DNA from 3 places in the Kistimonas scapharcae genome. Region 3 is predicted to be linked to each of the others. Evidence: predicted binding sites of a transcription regulator. Region 3 holds the regulator's gene; each other region holds the start of a gene.
The links. Region 3 encodes PhoB, which activates phosphate uptake and scavenging genes when phosphate is short. Its sites were predicted from a motif close to TGTCATANNNNTGTCANA; they were not measured.
Positions count from the first base shown of each region.

Region 1: the regulator PhoB is predicted to act here: its motif matches at 2,340-2,357, upstream of hexR (transcriptional regulator HexR).
Region 2: the regulator PhoB is predicted to act here: its motif matches at 2,667-2,684, upstream of ABD892_RS19745 (alkaline phosphatase).

Region 1 is NZ_BAABFL010000455.1:5,508-12,704, reverse strand. It holds gene eutC (ethanolamine ammonia-lyase subunit EutC) at 1-159, shown strand, start outside; gene ABD892_RS20295 (hypothetical protein) at 162-350, shown strand; gene ABD892_RS20290 (class I SAM-dependent methyltransferase) at 461-1,042, shown strand; gene ABD892_RS20285 (PA3496 family putative envelope integrity protein) at 982-1,173, opposite strand; gene hexR (transcriptional regulator HexR) at 1,364-2,218, opposite strand; gene ABD892_RS20275 (gamma-glutamylcyclotransferase family protein) at 2,777-3,556, shown strand; gene ABD892_RS20270 (EAL domain-containing protein) at 3,574-6,408, opposite strand; gene uvrD (DNA helicase II) at 6,833-7,197, shown strand, end outside.
Region 2 is NZ_BAABFL010000451.1:23,084-30,280, reverse strand. It holds gene ABD892_RS19750 (hypothetical protein) at 1-600, opposite strand, end outside; gene ABD892_RS19745 (alkaline phosphatase) at 982-2,595, opposite strand; gene ABD892_RS19740 (hypothetical protein) at 3,029-3,517, shown strand; gene ABD892_RS19735 (LysR substrate-binding domain-containing protein) at 3,546-4,460, opposite strand; gene cuyB (cysteate racemase) at 4,525-5,223, opposite strand; gene ABD892_RS19725 (hypothetical protein) at 5,454-5,795, opposite strand; gene ABD892_RS19720 (hypothetical protein) at 5,844-6,062, opposite strand; gene ABD892_RS19715 (hypothetical protein) at 6,322-7,197, shown strand, end outside.
Region 3 is NZ_BAABFL010000452.1:18,494-25,690, reverse strand. It holds partial or broken gene ABD892_RS19895 (IS3 family transposase) at 1-347, opposite strand, end outside; gene ABD892_RS19890 (S1 family peptidase) at 470-1,297, opposite strand; gene ABD892_RS19885 (chorismate--pyruvate lyase family protein) at 1,515-2,045, shown strand; gene ubiA (4-hydroxybenzoate octaprenyltransferase) at 2,112-2,993, shown strand; gene phoB (phosphate regulon transcriptional regulator PhoB) at 3,121-3,807, shown strand; gene phoR (phosphate regulon sensor histidine kinase PhoR) at 3,889-5,202, shown strand; gene ABD892_RS19865 (YbhB/YbcL family Raf kinase inhibitor-like protein) at 5,389-5,964, shown strand; gene ABD892_RS19860 (rubredoxin) at 5,983-6,192, shown strand; gene ABD892_RS19855 (HU family DNA-binding protein) at 6,462-6,737, shown strand; gene ABD892_RS19850 (SCP2 sterol-binding domain-containing protein) at 6,894-7,197, shown strand, end outside.

The sequences.
Region 1 (7,197 bases), on a different contig from region 3:
TACGAGGAGGCAACGCACAAGCTGATGTACCTCATGCAGGAAGCGGATCGTCGGCAACTCTCCGGTGTTTATCTCAAAGATGAGACCGATGCAGGCGAAGCATCACTTCCGGGGCAGAAAAAGACCGGTAATCTTTTGATAAATAACCATAAGGACTGATTGTGGAAAAACTGTCGCTGATCCTGAAGCGTACCCTTTTCTATCCCCTGTTTTTACTCTGTTCAATGGGGTTTTACCTGCTGGAATGGCGGGGTATGGGCGCGGTCATGGCCGCCATGCTGGTGGCGGGATGTATTCATTGCCTGGTGAACGGGTATGACCTCTGGTTGCTGAAAAAACACAGCAGGTAAGGTGGTTTGTTGAGGTCATCACTTAACGTGCTGTGCTGATGTTAGCCAGCATATTCATCTCATGCTATTGCTCGCCGATGTTATCCACAGGACACCTTCCGGGATAAGCGATGGCAGCATTGGAAATTACAGTACTGGTTTGCCTGTTTCTGGTAGTGGTGTTGATTGCCGGCTTCACCCTGAAAAATGGTATCGGCCCCACACCCTCCTGCCGTCGTACGACAGACACACTGGATAATCGGTTACCCGAGACCATCGATGGTGTGATTTTGGAGCTCGGCTGTGGCTGGGGAGGAATAGCACTGTACCTGGCCAGGAAGTATCCGGAAAATGCGGTGGTCGCCTGGGAGAATTCACCGGTTCCCTGGCTTGTGGCTTACCTGCGAAAGGTGTTGAGCGGACAGGACAACCTGAGTGTCCGCTATGGGGACTTTCGCCGCGCCTCTCTGGATCATTGCGGGCTTATCTACTGTTATCTTTGCACAGGGCAGATGTTACGTCTCAGGGAGCTGTTGCTGCCTGCATCGGTTAACCAGTCGTGTCAGCTCGTCAGCAGTACGTTCTCCGTTCCCGGTTGGACGCCAGCGTCTGAATACCCTTTAGGTGACTGGTATGGGAGTCGGTTGTGGGTTTATATGTTGTCCCACCAACCATCATCGCTTAACGCCTTGAGTCGTTTTTCCTCGAAATGATCTTCTATGGCGCGACGGATATAGAGTGAGCGTTCGGCTGCTTTTTCCGGCAGGGGATCGTTAGATTTGTCCTTATCCTGGATAAACGGGCTTACTATCTCTTCCGTGGTGCTGGTGCGTGGTTCAGTCATTGTGCCACTCCCTTCTTGTTATTACTTGTTATGCGAATGGTGACCGGAGTCTGTTGCTGTTTTATGACCTTATTTCGCTATAGCCATTTGTATAAAGCGACAGGTTTTTACTCAAGCGAGATTATACCGGTTGATTGTAGGAAATATGCCATTGTCGTTTAAATTTCCAGTAACGGTTCATGGCGCTTTGCTACTTTTGTGTAAGTCTCAGTGAGCGAAGGTTTTTCTTAACCGTTTGCAATTGCTGCGCCAGCTCCGGCCCCCTTGACATGGCGACGCCCATGGCCAGAACATCGATCACGACAAGGTGTGCGATGCGTGATGTCAGTGGCGTATAGATATCCGTGTTTTCCGGCACATTGATGGGTACATGAATATCACAGGCACTGGCCATCGGCGTGTTGGAAGGGCACAGTGCAATGACTTTGGCAGATTGTTTTTGCACCAGCTGGATGACGTGCAGTAACTCTTTGGTGCGTCCGGTCTGTGAAATAGCGATAACGACATCGTCAGACGTCAGCGTTCCCGCAGACATAAATTGCATGTGCGGATCGGAATAGGCGGCGGTTGTCACCTGCAGGCGTAAAAACTTGTGTTGGGCATCTGTCGCCACAATACCCGAGGCGCCATAGCCATAGAATTCAATCCGTTGTGCCTGGCTGAGCAGGGCGATGGCCTGTTCCAGTTGTTCTGAATTCAGTTGGTCACGGATATCAATCAGGTTGCTGATAGTGGTGTTGAAGACCATCTGCTTGAAGTCGCCAGTGGATTCTTCCCCTGTCACCTCAAACTGACCAAAACTGGCGCCACTGGCCAGACTCTGGGCCAGTTGTAATTTGAAATCCTGAAAACCGTGACAACCAATAGCCCGGCAGAAACGAAGTACCGTAGGTTCACTGACGCCGCAGTGAGAAACCAGATCAGCAATGCTGATATGAATCACATTGGCGGGATGCGCCGCCACATAATCCGCCACCTTATGCTCCGACTTCCTGAGGAGAGGTCGATTTTCATCAATATGTTGCAGCAGGTTCGTTGGGGGCATTGGATGACCGGTTTATTTTTGGGCTGTAGTTATACAACAAGGGTAACAGGGATGATAGTGGTAAGTGCCTATCTTTCTAGCGAGGTTGTCAGTAATTGTCAGTAAAATCAGTGGCCAGGCCTGTAATCTTTTTGTAGTAAAACTACAGTCATGCTGGCATGCGGTTCTGTGTGGGTGTCTTTTTTATTGATGCAGTCCTGAAAAAATGCAGGGCTAACCACTGTATCAGGATGTCAGACAATTGAAGGGGGGAGATACTATTTTCAGGGAATTTTCAGGTCTGTTGAAGGTCTTTTGTAGTTATCAGGAAGGAGGCAAGATGATTCTTTCATTACAGGGTATCCAATGTGCGGCCTTGGTGTCTGATCAGCGCTAATAGCATGAATCGGATCTGCAATAGTTGCGTACAAAACCAGTAAGCCTGTAGTGCTATTTCTATTTTCAACGAATAGTCGTTTTTTGCCCATGTTATCTGTCAGGCAATGACTGTTATGGTTCAGGCAGCCTTCCTTCATTTTATGTTTTTTAATTTTTAAGACTGATGACAAGGATGGAAGGATGTTAAATAACATTTTTGCGATAGTGATTCTGTATTCCCTGCTAACCACCAGTGCGATGGCTTCTCCCGAGGGTAAGTCTGTTTTTATTGTTGGCTATGGCAGTCTGATGCTGTCCCTGACCCGCACGGTGACAGCCCCGGATGTTGCGGATCAGACGCTGATTCCGGTGCGAATCAATGGTTATGAGCGTAGCTGGAACCTTTGGCTTGAACAGTATGACATGCGCATGCTGGCCGCTGAAGAGAAGCCCGGGCGTTTTGTGAACGGACTGGCGTACCGTGTGAATTCACACGACCTGTGGCGTTTTGATGCCCGTGAAGGACATCGTCACTATCGACGTATCCGTTTACCACTCAGTGCCGTTGAACCTTATAACCCACAGGATAGTCGCTGGCTTTTTGAGCACCCGGATGAGATAGAAATCTACATGTATGTGGCGCTTAAGCATGATATTGCAGACGGGGGAAATTACCTGGGCAATGGGTATGATCATATGAACAAAAAGATCACCCGTTCCTATCTGGATGTCGTACTGGCTGGTTGTATGGAAGTGGACGACCGCAATCAGTTACATGGACGCTTTATTGGTGACTGCCATATCAGCATGGGGCTGCGTAAATACCATATTGATGATGACAGGCAGAAGCCCCGTTATCCCCGGGCTCCGGTGAACCTGCTGGACTCTGCCAGAAAGCGGGTCAGGGAGCTGGAAGATTACCTGGAGCAGGACTGGAGTACCTACATGAACCGTATGAACACGGTCTGTGATAACAGCTAGTTCTGACCCGGTGTTGCTCAGGCGCGACGGGCGAGAAACTGGCTGAATTCTGTCGCGGGCAGAGGCTTGCTGATGAAATATCCCTGAACTTCATCGCAGGCATTGTCGCGCAGGAACTGAAGGTGTAAGGGTTTCTCCACGCCTTCAGCGACCACCTTCAGATCCAGGCTGTGTGCCATGGCGATAATGGCGCGGGTAATGGCGGAATCATCCTCGCTGGTATCAAGGCTGCTGATAAAAGAGCGATCGATTTTAAGGGCATCAACCGGGAAGCGTTTCAGGTAGCTGAGCGATGAGTAGCCGGTGCCGAAATCATCGATACTGATCGTCACACCCAGTTGTCGGATGGCATGCAGGGTTTCAATGGTTCGTTCAATGTCATCCATGATCAGACTTTCGGTAAGTTCGAGCTCCAGAAGATGCGGTGGTAGACGGGTTTCATCAAGAATGGTATGGATCAGCTCAATCAGTTGCGTCTGACGCAGCTGACTGACTGAAAGGTTTACGGAAACCCGGATCTCCCATCCCAGGTCCAACCAGGTTCTTGCCTGCTGGCAGGCCTGGCGCATGACAAACTCGCCGATGTCGTTTATCAGGCTGCTTTCCTCGGCAATGCTGATAAAGCGGCCCGGCGTTATCAGCCCTTCTTCCGGATGATTCCAGCGGACCAACGCTTCCGCTTTGGTGATAGTGTCTCCGGCCAGTGTCATCTTAGGCTGATAATAGGTTTCCAGTTCACCATTACTGATCGCCTTGCGCAGACTGGTTTCCAGTGCAATCCGTTCTTTGGAGGCCGATTGCAGGTTCCTGGTATAAAACTGCAAATTATTGCCGCCGAGGTATTTGGCCTGTGCCATAGCCATATCGGCCTGGCTGATCAGGGTCTGTAATTCGCGGGCGTTATCCGGGAACAGTGTGACTCCGATGCTGGCACCGATGATGAGTTCATGGTCATTAATCCGGTAGGGCATGGACACCGCCTGGACAATGGTTTCACCCAGGGTGGATATCGCTTTTTGGCTCGGGTTGTTGTCAATGATGAGGCTGAACTCATCCGCTGCCAGGCGCGCCACACTGTGTGCGTGTGAGGTATGTTGCATGAGGCGACGTGACACCTGCTGCAACAGGTCATCGCCCACCTCATGGCCAAGACTCTCATTGATCTGCTTGAAACGGTCCAGGTCAATGGTGATCAGCGCAAAGGACTGTTGCCTGGCATCGGCATAGGCGATGGCTTCATACAAACGTTCACGAAAGCGGTTGCGATTGGCCAGCCCCGTCAGTGGATCATAATTGGCCAGATAGGTCAGGCGTTCTTCCGTCTGTTTATATTCGGTCAGGTCACGGAACATGCCGACATAGTGTGTAATCCGGCCACTTTGATCGCGAACGGAACTGATCTGTATCCAGATCGGATAGGTATCACCATCCTTGCGGCGTTCAATCAGTTCCCCTTCATAGCGGCCCTGTTCAATCAGTGAACTGCCGATTTGGCTGTAGAGTTCTTCCTTACCGGCATCCGCCTGAAAATCGGCAATGGTTTTATTGATGATGTCGTCGTTACTGTATCCGGTCAGCTCCTTGAACGCCTTGTTGATGGCGACAAAGCGGAAGCGGGCATTCAGGACAAAAATCGCTTCGCTGGTGCTTTGAAACAGGGTGAGGGCCAGGCGGGTCTGCCGTTCGTGTTCCATTTCCAGTGAGATATCCCGGCGTGTGCCCAGCATGCGGCTTGCACGACCCTTGTCGTTCCATTCAACGACCTGGCCGCTGTCTTCTACCCAGACCCAGGATCCATTGGCATGGAGTATCCGGTAACGGGCCCGGTACTGATCGGTTTTATGTCGCAGGTGGGCAATGATCGATTTGCGGACACGGGGCGCATCAGCGGTATGAATTAAAGGCTCCAGGTGGCCTTTGAAACCACTGAGCTTTTCTGTGTCATAGCCAAACAGTTCCTTGAAATGGCTGTGGTAGATCTGCTCGTTTTCCATGTCCCAGTCCCAGAAGCCCAGACGGCTGGCGTCCAGAGCCTGGCTGAGTCGATGTTCACTGTTTTTTAACGCTTCTGTAGTTTCCGAGAGTTCACGGGTCCGTTCTGAAACCATTTGCTCAAGTCCCGCATGGGTTTCCTCCAGTTCTTTCTGGGTATCCCTGACTTTGCGGTTTTCATCGGACAGCAGGTCGCTGAGCGCCTGGTTACGAAAGCGTCGTTCCAGTGACTTGAGGGAAAAACGGTGCGCATAAAGCGCGCAATACAGGACAACACCCAGCAGAATAACCTGGATAAAGGCCCAGATATCCGTTTGGGGTACAGGATTCATCCACAGGGAAAGCGAAACAGGCAACAGGCTGGGCAGGCTGAAACAGATAAAAGCTGGCAGATAGCAGGAAAACAGTACCGCACTTGAAAGAAGTGCAATGGTCAGCAAAAGCTGTGTTGCAGCGAGATCTGTAAAGGTGGAGAACGGCATTAACAGGAGAATGGCTGCCGCAAACGATGCGCCGCTCAGAGCGGTACTCATGCAGAAATACAGCAGCCACTTCTGATGACCATCGGGCTTCGTGTCCTGTGCTTCCCGCAGGAAGCCTGACGCCAGTGCCTGGCGCAATAATCCGAGGGTTGCAAGCCAGGCTGCAATCGGTAACACCAGGCTGGTATTAATCACATTCCACAGCAGCAGTATGACGCCAGACAGGCTGACCCCCAGGATGATGATCATACGCAGTGATCCCTGGTGCAGCAGTTTCAGCTGTTCGGTGCTGATGCGTGCATTAAGCCAGGAATAGGACAGCTTCGCCTGTCGGTCATGCGTTATCTGGGGCGTGGATAACAGGTTGTGTTCCTGCATGATCTCAGCATTTGCGTCTGGGCGTAGCCGGTGCCGGTTGCGCCGTTGTTGTTTTTGTCAGGATGCTTCCATGCCAAGGGTGCAAACGTTCTTGGAAGGGCGGGTAATGGCATCCGGTCATCTTCCCGGTCCATCGTACTGAAAGAAAATGTCACTTGTTCGTGTACGATGGTGCATCTTCTGTTTGCTTGATTATTAAATCGCAATCCACAGTGTGGCTGCAACACACAGGCCAATATTTACCTTCAACATACGACGTTGATCACATAGATGAACCCCTCATACCGTAGAATCCGACAATAGTGGGCGAAATTGCCCGATGCGATGAAGCAGCGTCCAGAAGGCCGTTTCCTGAATTCCCGGTTTATGGGTGCCATGGCTCTCGGTTACACTTGGGGTTTTCAATTTCCTTCCGGCTGCAATAATGGATGTCACTGCAATACTCGACTCTCTCAATGATGCCCAGCGCGAAGCGGTAGCCCAGCCCCTGGGTTCCAGCCTGATTCTCGCAGGCGCGGGCAGCGGTAAGACACGGGTGCTGGTTCACCGCATTGCCTGGTTGATCCAGACGGAAGGGGTGTCGCCCTGGTCCATCATGGCGGTGACCTTTACCAATAAGGCGGCGGCCGAGATGCGGGGGCGTATTGAGCAGATGCTGGAAATGCCGGTGCGTGGCATGTGGGTCGGTACATTCCACGGTTTGGCGCACCGATTGTTGCGGGCGCACTGGAAAGAAGCAGGCTTGCCGGAAAATTTCCAGATTCTGGATAGCGATGACCAGCTGCGCAT
Region 2 (7,197 bases), on a different contig from region 3:
AACCTTCAGGCTAAACCGCTGTGCTTCGAAAGCCTCTCTATCCTTATTCCATTTATTCATCACTTTTCGAATTTCATTTGATGCACTCTGTAAAAGTGAAATTTTCTTATTCTGATTGCAATAAAATAAAGATGAAAAAAGTTCATCCGGACATGTATCCATACCTATATAACGCTTCCATTTGCTCTCATCACTGATAAAAAAATGACATCTTTCATGAGACCTGATCCTTAAAATATTTCCATCCTTGGATCGCCTAACACCTTTAATAAGCTCAAGACCAAACGCTCTAAAATCCACAAGAATTTCATTTGAGCGCACATCGACTAAAACAGGTGGGTAAGTGTATATTCTGAATGTATCATCTTTATAAATAGGTCTACGACAAACATCAACAGGACAACCTATCTTTCGCCTACCAAGCCATTGTTCCTTATATGCATTTTTTATCACCCTCCGACATTCACTACTGTTTATTTTTCGACAAACCTCTTCTTTTTTCAATATAGGCCAGCTTTTATAAATTGTTACAGCATCACTTATTAAGTTTTGATCGCCTAAACATGCCACATTCGTATCTGAACGACTAACCTTCATCATTATAACCATCCTTTATACCAGTATTGACTAGGAGGGATGATGAGATCATTCAACGTGAGAATCCATAACCAATATATAAATCAATACTGTGCAAAAATGATATTTATACCGTTAATCCAAGTATTTTAATTTACCTGATTACCACCATTCATCAGCCACAGTAGCAGCAAATGCTCTGAAAGCCTTGCCATACTAGCGATATAGAGCAACTGATTCAAAGTTTAGGGGTCAGCATGAAGCTACTTATGCGCCATCTATCCCGTGTGGTGCTTGGAAATCTCGCAAAAGAACTGAAGAATGGTGGTAATCAGTTTAATTTATAGCATTACAATTACAGCTAGTAGTATTCGCATAATACTACTAGCTGTAATTAAATAGTTTTTACTGTATTTCTATCAATGACTTGGTCAATCGGCCAATATCAGTGTGATGTACCATCTTGCCGAACGGCTCAGCGGCACCTTCCGGTCCAAAGGCAATGACCGGTACCGGTGTGCTGGTATGGGTACCAGTACCCCAGATCACATTCTGGTCTTCCGCCACCGCACGACCGAGCAGGTCGTGACGAATCTCTTCGCCGTAGACATAGAATGCCCTGAAATCACGTACTTTCGGGAACTTGTCAGTATCCAGGTACTTGTGACCGGCCACCCGGAAAGGATTATTCTCGCTGGCCAGAATGTCTTTGGCCTGATCAACTGTGATTTTGAATTCACTGTTGGCGTTAACAATGCTCACCAGATCTTCAGGGGTTTTATCGGTCTTGGAAAATGCTGAGAACATATCCGGATAGCTCATTTTCTGATCGTACAGTCGATCCAGAATATCAAAGCTGCCGAAGTTGAAATTTGGCTTATAAGCCTGCTCTGCAAAGGCTTCACCATTCAGCGACTCCGGCGCAGGAATGTTGGCTCGCGTATAGGAGAAACCAAAACCACCGGTTTCATGGTCAGCCGTGATGACAACCAGCGTATCGTTACGGTCTTTCACCCAGTCGTAGACATAGTCGATCGCTTCATCAAACTTCAGCATTTCATGCAGCATGGTACCGGCATCGTTATCGTGGCCGGCCCAGTCAATGCGTCCGCCTTCGATCATCAGGAAAAAGCCGTTGGGATCCTGGGAGAGGATATCCAGTGCCTTGGCCGTCATTTCCTTCAGAGTCGGTTCCGTACGTTCGGGATCATTCTTGTGATGCGTATGCTGGATGCCATCCGCCATACCGGAGTACGCAAACAGGCCCAGGAGTTTACCACTGCCAGCCGCTTCAAATTCACTGCGCGTCAGGGCTACCTTGTAGCCAGCATTTTCTGCATCAAGCAACAGATTCTTGTCGTCTTTACGCTTGGATTTGATCCTGACCGTGCCGTCAGTGCGTTCAGTCAGCTGCTGATATAAATCCCCTTTGTCGTTGACGCTCTTCGGAATCCAGTGACGAAGTCCGCCGGAGAGCATGACATCCACTTCTGTGGCCAGCATATCTTCAGCAATCTGGTTTTCCAGGGAGCGGTGGGGGCGATGCGCCGCAAAGGAAGCCGGTGTCGCATGAGTCAAACGGGTATCTGACACCAGTCCGGTGGCTTTGCCGGCTTTTTTAGCCCGTTCCAGTACGGTTTCAGCCGGGTTACCGAGGGCATCCAGGCCAATAGACTCTGACGGTGAAGGCTCACCCGTCGCCAGCTGAGAGGCGGAACTGGCTGAGTCGACAACGATATGATACGCCGGATTGTGCTGAGACATGCCCAACACACCGGCCTCCATGAATTTCGCCATACCGGTCGGCTCCCCCTGGTAGATGGAGCTCGGCGCGTTAGTGGAATATTCCTGCAACAGGCCCACTTGCTGTGGCCCCATACCGTCACCAATCATCATGATGACATTCTTGACGTCTGACTTGGCGGCCGCGACCTGCTGATCGGTCGACTGGCATCCCGCCATAAGGACGGCGGACGATAAGACGCCGAAAATGATGGAACGTTTGAATGGTGTTTTCATGAGCAGTCTTTAGTTGTTTTATGTCGTGTGGCTGATCGTAAAGTCCGTTTATGAACACTCGCGGTCAGTTTGATGACTGTTCCATGACAAAACACCGATGCTGAGCACCCCCGTTTTTATCACAGAAAAAACCAAGGCTGCGGAGGTATCTGCTGGTCCATTAGTCCTATATACGCTTTATAAAAGCGTTGTATTTCATAAGACACTGGGCAGATAGCGAGCAATCCTAACACGGCATACCGCCTTGACTTCAAGGCCAGTGCCAATAATCAAGGACGACCGCAACGTTCAATACAACCACAGCAATTACCTTGCCATGCAATGACATTTTCTCCGGGAATTCCCGCTGGCCAAGCGGTTTCGACTGATTGGCCACTCATTGTCTAGACTAAACAAACGTGCCGAAAAAACACTGGAAAGGACGTCCATTACGATGCTCAGGGACAGACTGAAAAACAGGGGACTGGTCAAGCAGTACAAGGATTTTCTTGCGTGGGCGATGGATGCTCACGACAAACGCAAGAAGGTCATTCGGCCGCTGGTCAACGCGGTTTTGGTCGCCGCCGGTGTCGCCAAGTGGCACAGACGCCTCTTTGGTCGCCCAGGTTATGACAAGATTTTACTGATACCCCGTGCGGATGGTCTGACGCTCGCACAACAGGAAGAAGAACTGAAGAACATCATTGAACACGCCAAGCCATTCATTATTGAGCATATTGCCTTTGTCACGGACAACCACGGATTTGATGCAACGCCTGGCGACCTGTTTACCCGGCTGGCAGACAGTGACCTGGACGAAGATGACCTCAGGAACCTCCGGGATCTCTACAATACACGGCTCCAGAAAGCCCTGAACGCCCGATTCCCTGATCGCTGGCTCAAGCGTGACAGGCAGGATGATTCCCAAAGCAATCAACCATAAAGGTTACGCGTCCTCTCTACGCTGCTGGTCACATGGGCAACAACCAACCGACAGCACACTGTTTCGCCAGTAATGACCAGAATCGTTCAGCCCCCGCATGCAGCCTGACATCATTGCGGTACAACACCACATCCACGGCAATACACCACTCTTCTCCGCCTAATGGCTGAAGTTGCCCACAACGTAACTCGTCCGTGATCGCATAATCCGGCAACCAGGCAATGCCTTTACCTCGCAATGCCATTACCTTCAGCAAATCTGTCAGAGACGATTCCATGACCGGGCGAAACTGCAGGCGATCCGCACTTTTTTTCAGCAGGGTATTTACCCGACGCCCCATATGCGAGCCCGGGCTGTAACGCAGCAAAGGTAATGGCTGTCCGGCTTCCAGTTGAAACAGGGGGTTTCCCTTCGAATTACTGGCGCACACAGGACGCATCCACGTCTTACCCAGAGGCAAACTGGCAAAGGGCGGTTGCATCAAGGCATCGATATCAAATCCCAGCAGGAAATCACAACGTCCCTGCTGCAGGGCTTCCACGGCCAGATCCATATCAATGCTTTCCACCCGGCAACGGGCTGCCACATCAAACTTGCTCATATGTTCGAGCAGATTGGGTAACTGGGAGAGTGAAAGGGAATGAGAAGCGGCAAAATCAATAGGCTGACTACCCGGTTCATCCAACCCATGAATCTGGTTGAGGCCTTCCTCCATCTGCCGGAGCAGGTTACGGGCGGTTGTGCGGAACAGGCGTCCCTGCGGGGTCAGGCTGACCGGTGTGGTGCCACGGTCAATGAGCTCAATGCCCGTCGCCTGCTCCAGTGAGCGGATGCGGCGTCCGAACGCTGGCTGCGTCACATTGCGCTGGGCGGCCGCACGGGAGAAGTTCCGCAGGTCGGCCAGCGCCAGGAAATCCTCAAGCCATTTTGTTTCGAGATTCATGCCGTCACTCAATTTACGCCCGTTACAGGAGGAGATGGGTGCGACAAAGTATTTCAGACTATCCTCAGGCCGCCAATGCGGGAGTATCGTAATACCAATGGACGCAGGCATCCGCCAGCAACGCCGTGGCATCCAGGCAGGCTTCCGGTTGTTCCATCGCCAGGCGGGCCAGACCGACCGGAATCTCCGTACATCCCAGGATCACCGATTCAGCGCCCTGATCCTGTAAATCCGCAAAAATGGCTTCCATCATGGCGCTACTTTCCACCATGCGGCCGGCCTTGATCGCGTAGATCGCCTCCATCATGCGAGCCTGCCCCAGTTCATCCGGCAACAGCGTCTGAGCGCCTATTGCCTCAATCCGGCTCTGGTATAAACCCGCGGCTACTGTCGCTGACGTCGCCATAACCCCAATGCGCGTCAGGTTTCGCTGCTGAATCTCAGCCATGACGCAATCCAGGATGCTGATCATGGTAATAGCGGTCTCAGCCTGCAGACGTTCAAACCAGAAATGGGCGGTATTGCAGGGAATCACCACACAGGTGGCGCCACTTTCTTCCAGCCGATGCAGGCCATCCAGCATGGCGGGGAAGGGATCTTCACTGCCCTTCAGGATGCAGGCGCTGCGGTCGGGAATCTGGGGGACATTGTGCACCAGCATGGGCATGTGCTCCTGGTCAGAGCCTACCCCGCAGCGCATAACGACTTTCTGCATGAAATCGATGGTTGCCAGAGGCCCCATGCCTCCCAGAATACCGAGCATTGTCCTGTTCTCCCGCCAAGGCATTCGCAGCAGACCCAGTCTGAGTCCGGTGCCATGAATGGTGGCACTATGATTCACTGCCCGGTTGATCGTGTGAAATGCCCAAAAAGAAACGGCAATGCCGGAACGGCAATCAGGGAGTAATGGGCTGGACTCAAATAGAATAAACCTGCCAGGAAGGCAGGTTAGGTTGGAAGGGCTAGATCAATAGGATTCCGCTTCGGAGGCTTTTAATGATCATCCCCATGATCATGATCATCGTGCTTTTTAGGGTATTTCTTATGGCTGCCTGAACGTTCATGATCATGCCCATCATGGTCTCCCGCTTTACCGCGAGGATGGTTATGCCCCTTATGCTCTCCCTTAGCCCGACGCTTTTCCTTGATTTTTTCCCGCTGCTCCGGAGAAAGACTTTGCCACCAGGCTCGACGCTGCTCAGGCGTCATGTTCTTCAATTGCTCTTTGGTGACGCGCTGGCCACCGGAATGGTCTTCCGATTGCGCCATTGCCTCAGAACCAAACAGCATAAAACCTGCCATAATAATCGCAAATGACAACCGTTTATCTGTCATGATGACACTCCCTGTCCGCCAGTCTTTTTATGATAGTTGTAAATGCTGTCAGTCCATGCAAATACATCGGGTCTGCTCTTTCACGAGGCAGGGCGGCAGGGGCATTGCCTGCCCCCGGTTGTCTTTTAACTTTTCTCCGGCGATTCGATTTGCCGCCATAAATCGAGCCTGTTGCTCATTATCCGCCTCAATAGTGATAGTGTCGCTCTTATAATCCTGCCAAATGCTGTCCGCGGGGTTAATTGGTTCAATACGGTATAGTGGCATAATCAAGTCCTTTTTCACGTTCAATCCATAAAAACAATGCGCACGCTCTATTCCATTAATCCGTCCACCTAATCAGACTAACATGCGATATCCATATAGAAAACTATACATGTCGCTCTGTATCCCAAACAATCAGGAACTTTTTTAGGCACCAATAATCAAACATAGAAATGGGAAGTTATAGTTTTCACTAATTAATAACGGAAACAACTAACCAACCTCAAACCTTAAGTCCATCACATGAGAGGTCTAATTATTCATGGCCAGTTCTGCTATTCAAGCTGATGGTTCAAGCCCATTTAGGATAATGGAGGAAAACGAACCGTCAGTAGCAACAACATCTAATGCCAGAAGGCTCTCAATCCATGATGAAGCCAGGCCTACGGAGATACCTACCGGCAACAATGAATCGATCTTAAAAAAATTATTAGAATACACTATTATCGTTTTGAAAGCTGTGGCAACCATACTTATTCTACCCGTTGTATGTATCCTCAGCATTCCTGTTGCATACATCAAAATCAATGTCGAAACCCTTATCAACCGTTATAAGCATTATAAAAAATACCACCCTGGAACCCAGTTATTCAGACCACAAGCAACGCGTTATGCAAAAAACAGAATATGTGAACAACTCCAGAATCATTATAACTATATTATCGAATTTTTCGACACATGCTTATATACAAAAAACAAACTAGAAAAATGCCTCCCCTCCAGAATAGCAGCAGACACGGCTGAAGAAATTGCAAACTGCGAGAAAACACTTGATGACATTATGAATAGAATAAAGTCATTAATGATTGACTTACACAGAAATCAGAGAGTAAGAGAACAGCTTCCCAAAAACTATACAGAACTCAATGAATCACTGAACGCATTTCACAATTCCCTAGACGAATTACTACAAATAATTTCTAAAATCCCAGCTGAATCGGCAACGACTGAAAACGCAGTAGAAACTAACAGAAAGGTAAGTTTGCGAGTTAAAATAAATGTTTACTATCGGTGGTTCAGTAATCGTTATAGTGCATTTGACCGCTATAAAATTTGTCCCCATTGCTGTGACAACAGTGTATCTCCAACGGCAGAACAGCTTCCGTATTCTTTACGATCACTCCTGTTTACATTGCAT
Region 3 (7,197 bases):
TCCCGGTAACAGCCTTTGCCATCCATGCTGATCCGGACACCATGGTTCCTGAGTACGCCGGTGGAGGCTTCTCTGGTGAACTGACTTCCCTGATCGCTATTGAAGATTTCCGGGGCATCATAGCTATCCAGCGCCTCTTCAGGCGCATCAACACAAAAGTCAGCGTCCATAGTATTGGACAACCGCCATGCCAGCACGCACCGACTGTACCAGTCCATAATGGCAAACAGGTACATAAAACCACGCTTCATGGGGATATAGATTATATCTGTCGCCTACATCTGGTTGGGACGATTGATTGTTAACCCCTTTAGCAGATAGGGATAGGTCTTGTTGATTTTTTGGGGACTATTTCAGAATCAGCTGGTACAGCAATGGGAAAAACTGATACTTTTGCAACCCGCGATTACAACGTAGGGACTCCCGTTAGTCTATCGGGGTTGTTTTTAGATCGGGGCTGATCGGGCTGTCAGTCACTATTGTTTCTAATCGTACTGCGAAGCCAGTCGGAGAACGACGCAACCCTGGAATAGACACCGTATTTGTAAGGTTGTCCACATCCACTACCCCAGGAAACGATACCTGCCTGAACCGGACGGCCGTGATGCTTGATAATTAACGGACCACCGCTGTCGCCATAGCAGGCATCCTTGCCGCCATCGATATAGCCCGCACAGATTTCGTTCTCTGAGAGATCGCCATTTTCACTGTTGAACATGGCACAGAAATACCAGGGGGCAATGGGCACGTTCACCGTATGCATCACATCAGGCAGGCCGGTGTTTTCATCATCCGTCACACCCCAGCCGGAAACAGTGGCCATGGCGCCTTCGTAGCCGGATTCCCGCATGGTGCGTTCGTCAGCGGGCGGCAGGTAGGGGATGTCGGTGATGGGTTCTTTCAGTTTGATCAGGGCAATGTCCCCTTCACCTTCCCACCAGGTTGGCACAAAGATGGCGGCGGCTTCGGCATAAACGCCCTGAGAGGTATCCGATAAATCCGTGACGCCAACCCGTATGTCCAGGCTTTCAAGGGCAGCCGGGTCGTTGTCATAATCTTCCACGCAATGGGCTGCGGTCATCACCCACTGGGGTGCGACCAGGGAACCGCCACAGAAATGTTGTCCCATATCCTGCAGAGAGACTTGCCAGGGCTGGCTGTCATCGGTAATTGGCTGTCCTCCTATGACCTTAAGCGCCTGAGCATCATCAATGCTGTGGGCGGCACTAAACGGGGAAGCCAGCAGGCTGAGTGACAGAAGAATTGAGCGTGAATAGCGGTGAAATAGCGTGTCCATTGCGGTTTTGACCTCCATCCCGGGAAATAGCTGGCTGTCTCCGAAAGGGACTGATTACAGCCATCTGTCTTAGTAAGACCATAAAATGTGTACGTGGTTCCCTTGGATTTAATGGTCGGGGGTGCCGCTTTTACGCCATTCGTTCGGTTTGTTTCTGGCTTGCATCAGGCCGGGTGATAGCGCATGCTCCGCCCTAACTCTGGGAACGATAAATACCATGTCTTCATGTTGTCTCTCAGGCCAGGACTGGCGACCGGCACAGGCACTGACCACGCCGGAAGAATGGCGTACCTGGCTGTTACACAGGGGGTCGTTGACCCTGAAGCTCCAGCAGGATTTTCCCGGTACTTTCAGGGTTGAGGTACTCCGGCATGACTGGGGGATTCCCCGGCTGGACGAGCGACAGGCGCTGGATCTCCATGATCGGACCCGCGCCAGCATCAGGGAAGTACTGCTGATCTGTAATGACCAGCCCAAGGTCTTTGCCCGCAGTATTTTGCCTGTGACGTCGCTGCAGGGAGGTAACCGCTGCCTGCTTCAGCTGAAAGACCGACCATTAGGTGAGGTTTTGTTTGCTGACCCCAATCTTAAACGTGGGGAGATCGAAGTCTCATCGTTGGCTGCCCGGACGTTTAATGGTTGTCTGCCCTTTGATTACGATGAACAAACCTCATGGGGCCGACGTTCTGTTTTTTACCTCTCAGGCCAACCCCTTTTGGTCAGCGAGTTTTTTCTGCCTGACCCCTAAACGGTTGCAGCCCGCCGTGAGGACTTTTAGACTGCGGCGGAAATAATGCAAGAATTCAGGGGACCCATGAAGGCGACGCTCACCCGCTATTTTCCTCGCCTCGACGACTTTATCCGGCTCATGCGCCTGGACAAGCCCATTGGCACGTTACTGCTGCTGTGGCCGACGCTCTGGTCGCTCTGGCTGTCCGCAGAAGGTGTGCCGAATCTGGGGGTGCTGGCGATTTTTGTCACCGGTGTTGTACTCATGCGCAGTGCCGGTTGTGTCATCAATGATTATGCAGACCGCCGGTTTGACGGGCATGTGAAACGTACCTGCATGCGACCGATCGTCACCGGAAAAATCGCCGAGAAAGAAGTGCTAGGCCTGTTCTCCGGACTGGTGCTGATGTCTTTTATTCTGGTGCTGTTGACCAACCCGCTGACAATTGGCCTGTCGTTTGGCGCCTTGGGACTGGCGGTGATCTATCCCTTTATGAAACGGCATACACACCTTCCCCAGGTCGTTTTGGGGGCTGCTTTCGGTTGGTCGATCCCTATGGCGTGGGCGGCTCAGACCGGTGAGCTCACGGCGATGACCTGGTTGCTGTTTACGGCCAATCTGCTATGGACAGTAGCTTACGATACCCAATACGCCATGGTGGATCGGGATGATGACCTGCGCATCGGCATTAAATCAACGGCTATCCTTTTCGGTGAGCTGGATACGCTGATCAATGCTGTACTGCAGATACTGGCGCTGGTGGGACTACTCTTTGTCGGGGCGAAACTGTCGCTGGGCTGGTTCTACTACCTGGGGCTGGTGGGCGCTGCCGGGTTGTTTGTGTATCAGTACCGCCTGACGCGCACCCGTGAACGGGATGGCTGCTTCAAGGCATTCCTGAATAACCACTGGGTGGGTATGACCATCTTTGCCGGTATTTTCGGTAACTACCTGATCAGTGGGTAAGAGTGCTGCGTTTGAACTGGTTTCTACGTTTTCAGCTGGCTGTCATTTGTCTGTAACATTCAGCCGGTGTAATCCCTACTAAATAACTGGCGGCTCGGAGCCAGAAACAGGGAGACGGGACAGGGTAATGACAGGCAACAATATTCTGATCGTGGACGATGAAGCGCCCATTCGCGAAATGATCATGGTGGCGCTGGAGATGGCTGGCTACCATTGTCTGGAAGCGGAAAACTGCGCCGAGGCCCATGGCATTATTGTCGATCAGCGGCCTGACCTGATCCTGCTCGACTGGATGCTGCCCGGCGGCAGTGGTATTGAGTTTGCCCGTCGCCTGAAGCGGGACGAATTGACCGCCGATATTCCGGTCATCATGCTGACTGCGAAGTGCGAAGAAGATAATAAAATCCAGGGTCTGGAGACGGCAGATGATTACATCACCAAGCCTTTCTCTCCTCGTGAATTGGTGGCGCGCCTGAAAGCGGTTCTTCGCCGCGCCGGTACTGCTGACCAGAATGAGCCGATCGTGGTGGAAGGGGTGACGATGGATCCTGTCAGTCATCGAGTCACAATAGATGGCAATCCTTCCGACATGGGGCCGACCGAATACCGCCTGCTCCAGTTCTTCATGACCCACCAGGAACGGGCCTATACCCGGGGTCAGTTGCTTGATCATGTCTGGGGCGGTAATGTCTACGTGGAAGAACGCACGGTTGACGTTCACATCCGCCGGCTGCGTAAGGCACTGGGCAATGAATATGAGCGTCTGGTGCAGACTGTCAGGGGAACCGGATACCGTTTTTCTACACGGGCCTGATCGTCTGAATCATAAGCCGAATGCCTGCATCCTGTCTCTGGATGATCGGCAGGGATTGTTATCGTAAAGGGTTGATCCAACGTGAATCGTAACTGGCAGTCTGCTGTTGTCCGGCGGCTGGTGCTATTGCTGGGTGCCTGCCTGTTGCTGGGGCTGGTCACTGACCAGGTGACCCTGTGTTTATTACTGGGAATTTCCGGCTATCTGGTCTGGACCCTGATCCAGATGTTTCGCCTTGGCCACTGGCTGGAAGCCAGTGAGTTTTCAGAACAGGAACCTCCCAGCAGTCACGGTCTCTGGGGGGTAATCTTCGATAATATCTACCGTCTTCAGCGACGACAGCAGAAATCCCGGCGTCGGTTACAAGCCGTTATTGATCGGGTGCAGGCGTCCACCGGTGCGCTCAGTGACGCGATTGTCATGGTCAACAGCCAGGGCTGTATTGAATGGTGGAACCCGGCCGCAGAGCAATTACTCGGTTTTCGTAATCCTGACGATCAGGGACAACACATTACCAACCTGATTCGCGATCCCCGGTTTATCCGTTATTTTGAGCAGAATGCCTATAGCGAACCGCTGGAACTCTCTTCTCCGGTGATTGAGAACATCCGGCTGCAATATTCCATTACGCTTTACGGGACGAATAATCGACTGGTGGTTGTGCGTAATATTACCCGGTTGCATCAATTGGAAGTCATGCGGAAAGATTTCGTAGCCAACGTATCCCATGAGTTGCGTACACCACTGACGGTGATTACGGGTTACCTGGAGACGATGCAGGATGGTTTGGCATTGATGCCGGACAAAGCACCGCCGGTCTGGAAGCGCGCGCTGACGCAGATGCTGACCCAGGCGGAGCGGATGCAGAATATCATCAGTGATCTGCTGACCCTGTCGCGGCTTGAAACCTCTGACAACCAGGTTGACCAGGGCGCTGTGAATGTTCATGAACTGCTGGATACTGTTGTGAATGACGCCATGGCTTACAGTGATGGCAAACACCGTGTCAAGCTAGAGTGTCCTGACAGTGCCTGCTTGACCGGAAACCGTGAGGAGTTACGCAGCGCCTTTTCCAACCTGGTTTACAACGCTGTGAAATATACGCCGGAAGGAGGCGATATCAAGGTTCGCTGGCTGGAGAACAATTATGGCGCCACGCTTCAGGTGAAGGATAACGGCATCGGTATTGATCCACAGCACCTACCCAGGTTGACGGAGCGTTTTTACCGGGTGGACAAGGGGCGCCATTCTCAAACCGGTGGAACGGGTCTGGGGCTGGCCATCGTCAAGCATGTGTTGCTGCGTCACAATGCCGTGTTAGACGTCAGCAGTAAACCGGGTAAGGGCAGCACGTTCTCCTGTCGCTTTCCTGCCGTGAGACGGGAGTGTGGCTGAGGACGCTTATTTTGCGTTGACCTTTTCTTAACCGACCGACTTGCCATATGGCGATTATGTGCCATCTTCTTCTGGCAAATGTCGTTTATCTTGCAGTACTTCGTTGCCAGCAGTGTTCATTACTGTGAGGCCTGCCCGGCAACGGGGACGTTCCCTGTCATACCGCCCATCTTGATGAGTATCACCATGAAAACGCAATGTTTAACGGGTTTCCTGTTAGGTGCGGTCGCGTTGTCATTACCGGCCTGTGCATCGACGCCCCAGGAGAAAAGCTTTCGGCTTAGCAGCCCGGATATTTCCCCACTGCGCATGATGGCCAAGAAACAGGAATACAACAGCTTTGGCTGTAATGGCAGCAATGTGTCGCCTGCCATCAGCTGGACGGGAGCGCCTCCGGGCACAAAAAGTTTTGCCCTGATGGTCTATGACCCGAATGCCCCGACGGGCAGTGGTTTCTGGCAGTGGCAAATGATCAATATTCCCGCCAGTGAGGCATCGCTGAAAGAAGGTGCCGGTGACGTGAATAGAACAGTTGCCCCCAAAGGTGCCTTACAAATGCGAAATGATTATGGCTTTTACGGCTATGGCGGCCCTTGTCCACCACAGGGCAGTGTCCATCTGTATGAGTTTGTGTTGCATGCCCTTGATGTGGATAAAGTCAGTGTTCCCAAGGACGCATCCGGCGCACTCACCGGTTTTGTTGTGAATGCGCACACCATTGATACGGCAACGCTGACCGCGCCCTTTGCCCGAGGTCTGTAATCTATATGGCTTCTGGTCATGTCCTCAAATGCGCAAACCGATAGCGCAAAACAGCAAGGATGGCGCAAGTGGCAGTGTGTTATCTGTGGATTTATTTACGATGAAGCTGAGGGATGGCCAGAAGACAGTATCGCGCCGGGCACTCGCTGGGATGATGTACCGGAGGACTGGTTATGCCCGGATTGCGGTACCTGCAAGCAGGATTTTGAGATGAAGCTGATTTTGTAAAGAAAACATCAAAATCCCATATATCGAGTCATGGGTTTCACTGACAAACTATCTGTTGTGTTTTTTCTGGCAGCACTTCGATAAATTGACAGTTTTTCCAGAGAATAGAGGGCTTCAGGGTATTGCCCTGTAGTAGCAGACTGTTTTAAGGTTGAGTTCTGCACCACAACACACGGTGTCAGGCAGCTTTCTCTCCGGGTACAGGAACTGGCCCGGTATGGAAAACCCAAAAGAAGAAAAAATACTCCAAGGAGTCGAGAGGGAAAAATATGCGCAAACCAGACCTTGTTGATGCTATCGCAGACCGTGCCGATCTCACCAAAGACAAAGCCACTGACGCACTGAACATTCTCCTTGATGAAATCACTAAGGCGCTTGAGCGTAAGGAATCAGTAAACCTGATCGGTTTTGGTTCTTTCGAATCCCGTGAGCGTGGTGCCCGTATGGGTAAAAATCCCCAGACTGGCGAACCGATCCAGATCAAGGCCAGCACCACCGTTGGCTTCAAGCCTGGCAAGGCGCTCAAGGAAGCAGTAAACGACTGATTCCGTTTATCTGGCCGGCCATAAGCCGGCCAGTATGTCGTCTTGTTTACTGGCCGCTGACGTTTAGCATCACACCCTACCTGCCACTGTACATCTCGTTGTCACCCGCTAGAATGCCTCGGCTGAATCAGGAAACACCCACGGGGGAGTCTTAGAATGAAATTTCGCTTGCTGCTTTGGGCGCTGGGCTTGTTGATGGCACGTGCCAGCCGCACTAATCCGGATTTCCGGAAAAAGCTGGAAGACAAAGACCTGGTATTCCAGATTACCAGTGATGATGGCGTTGCCCGCCATTACATTGTGAAGGATGAGCGTGTCCGCGCCCGGAGTGGTACCGTGGATTCCCCGGCGTTTGCCATCAATTTCACCTCTGCAGAGAAAGGGCTGAAGGCGCTGACGGCCAAGAATGCACAAGTCGCCTTCATGCAGGGTATTCAGGACCGGGATATTGTTATCCAGG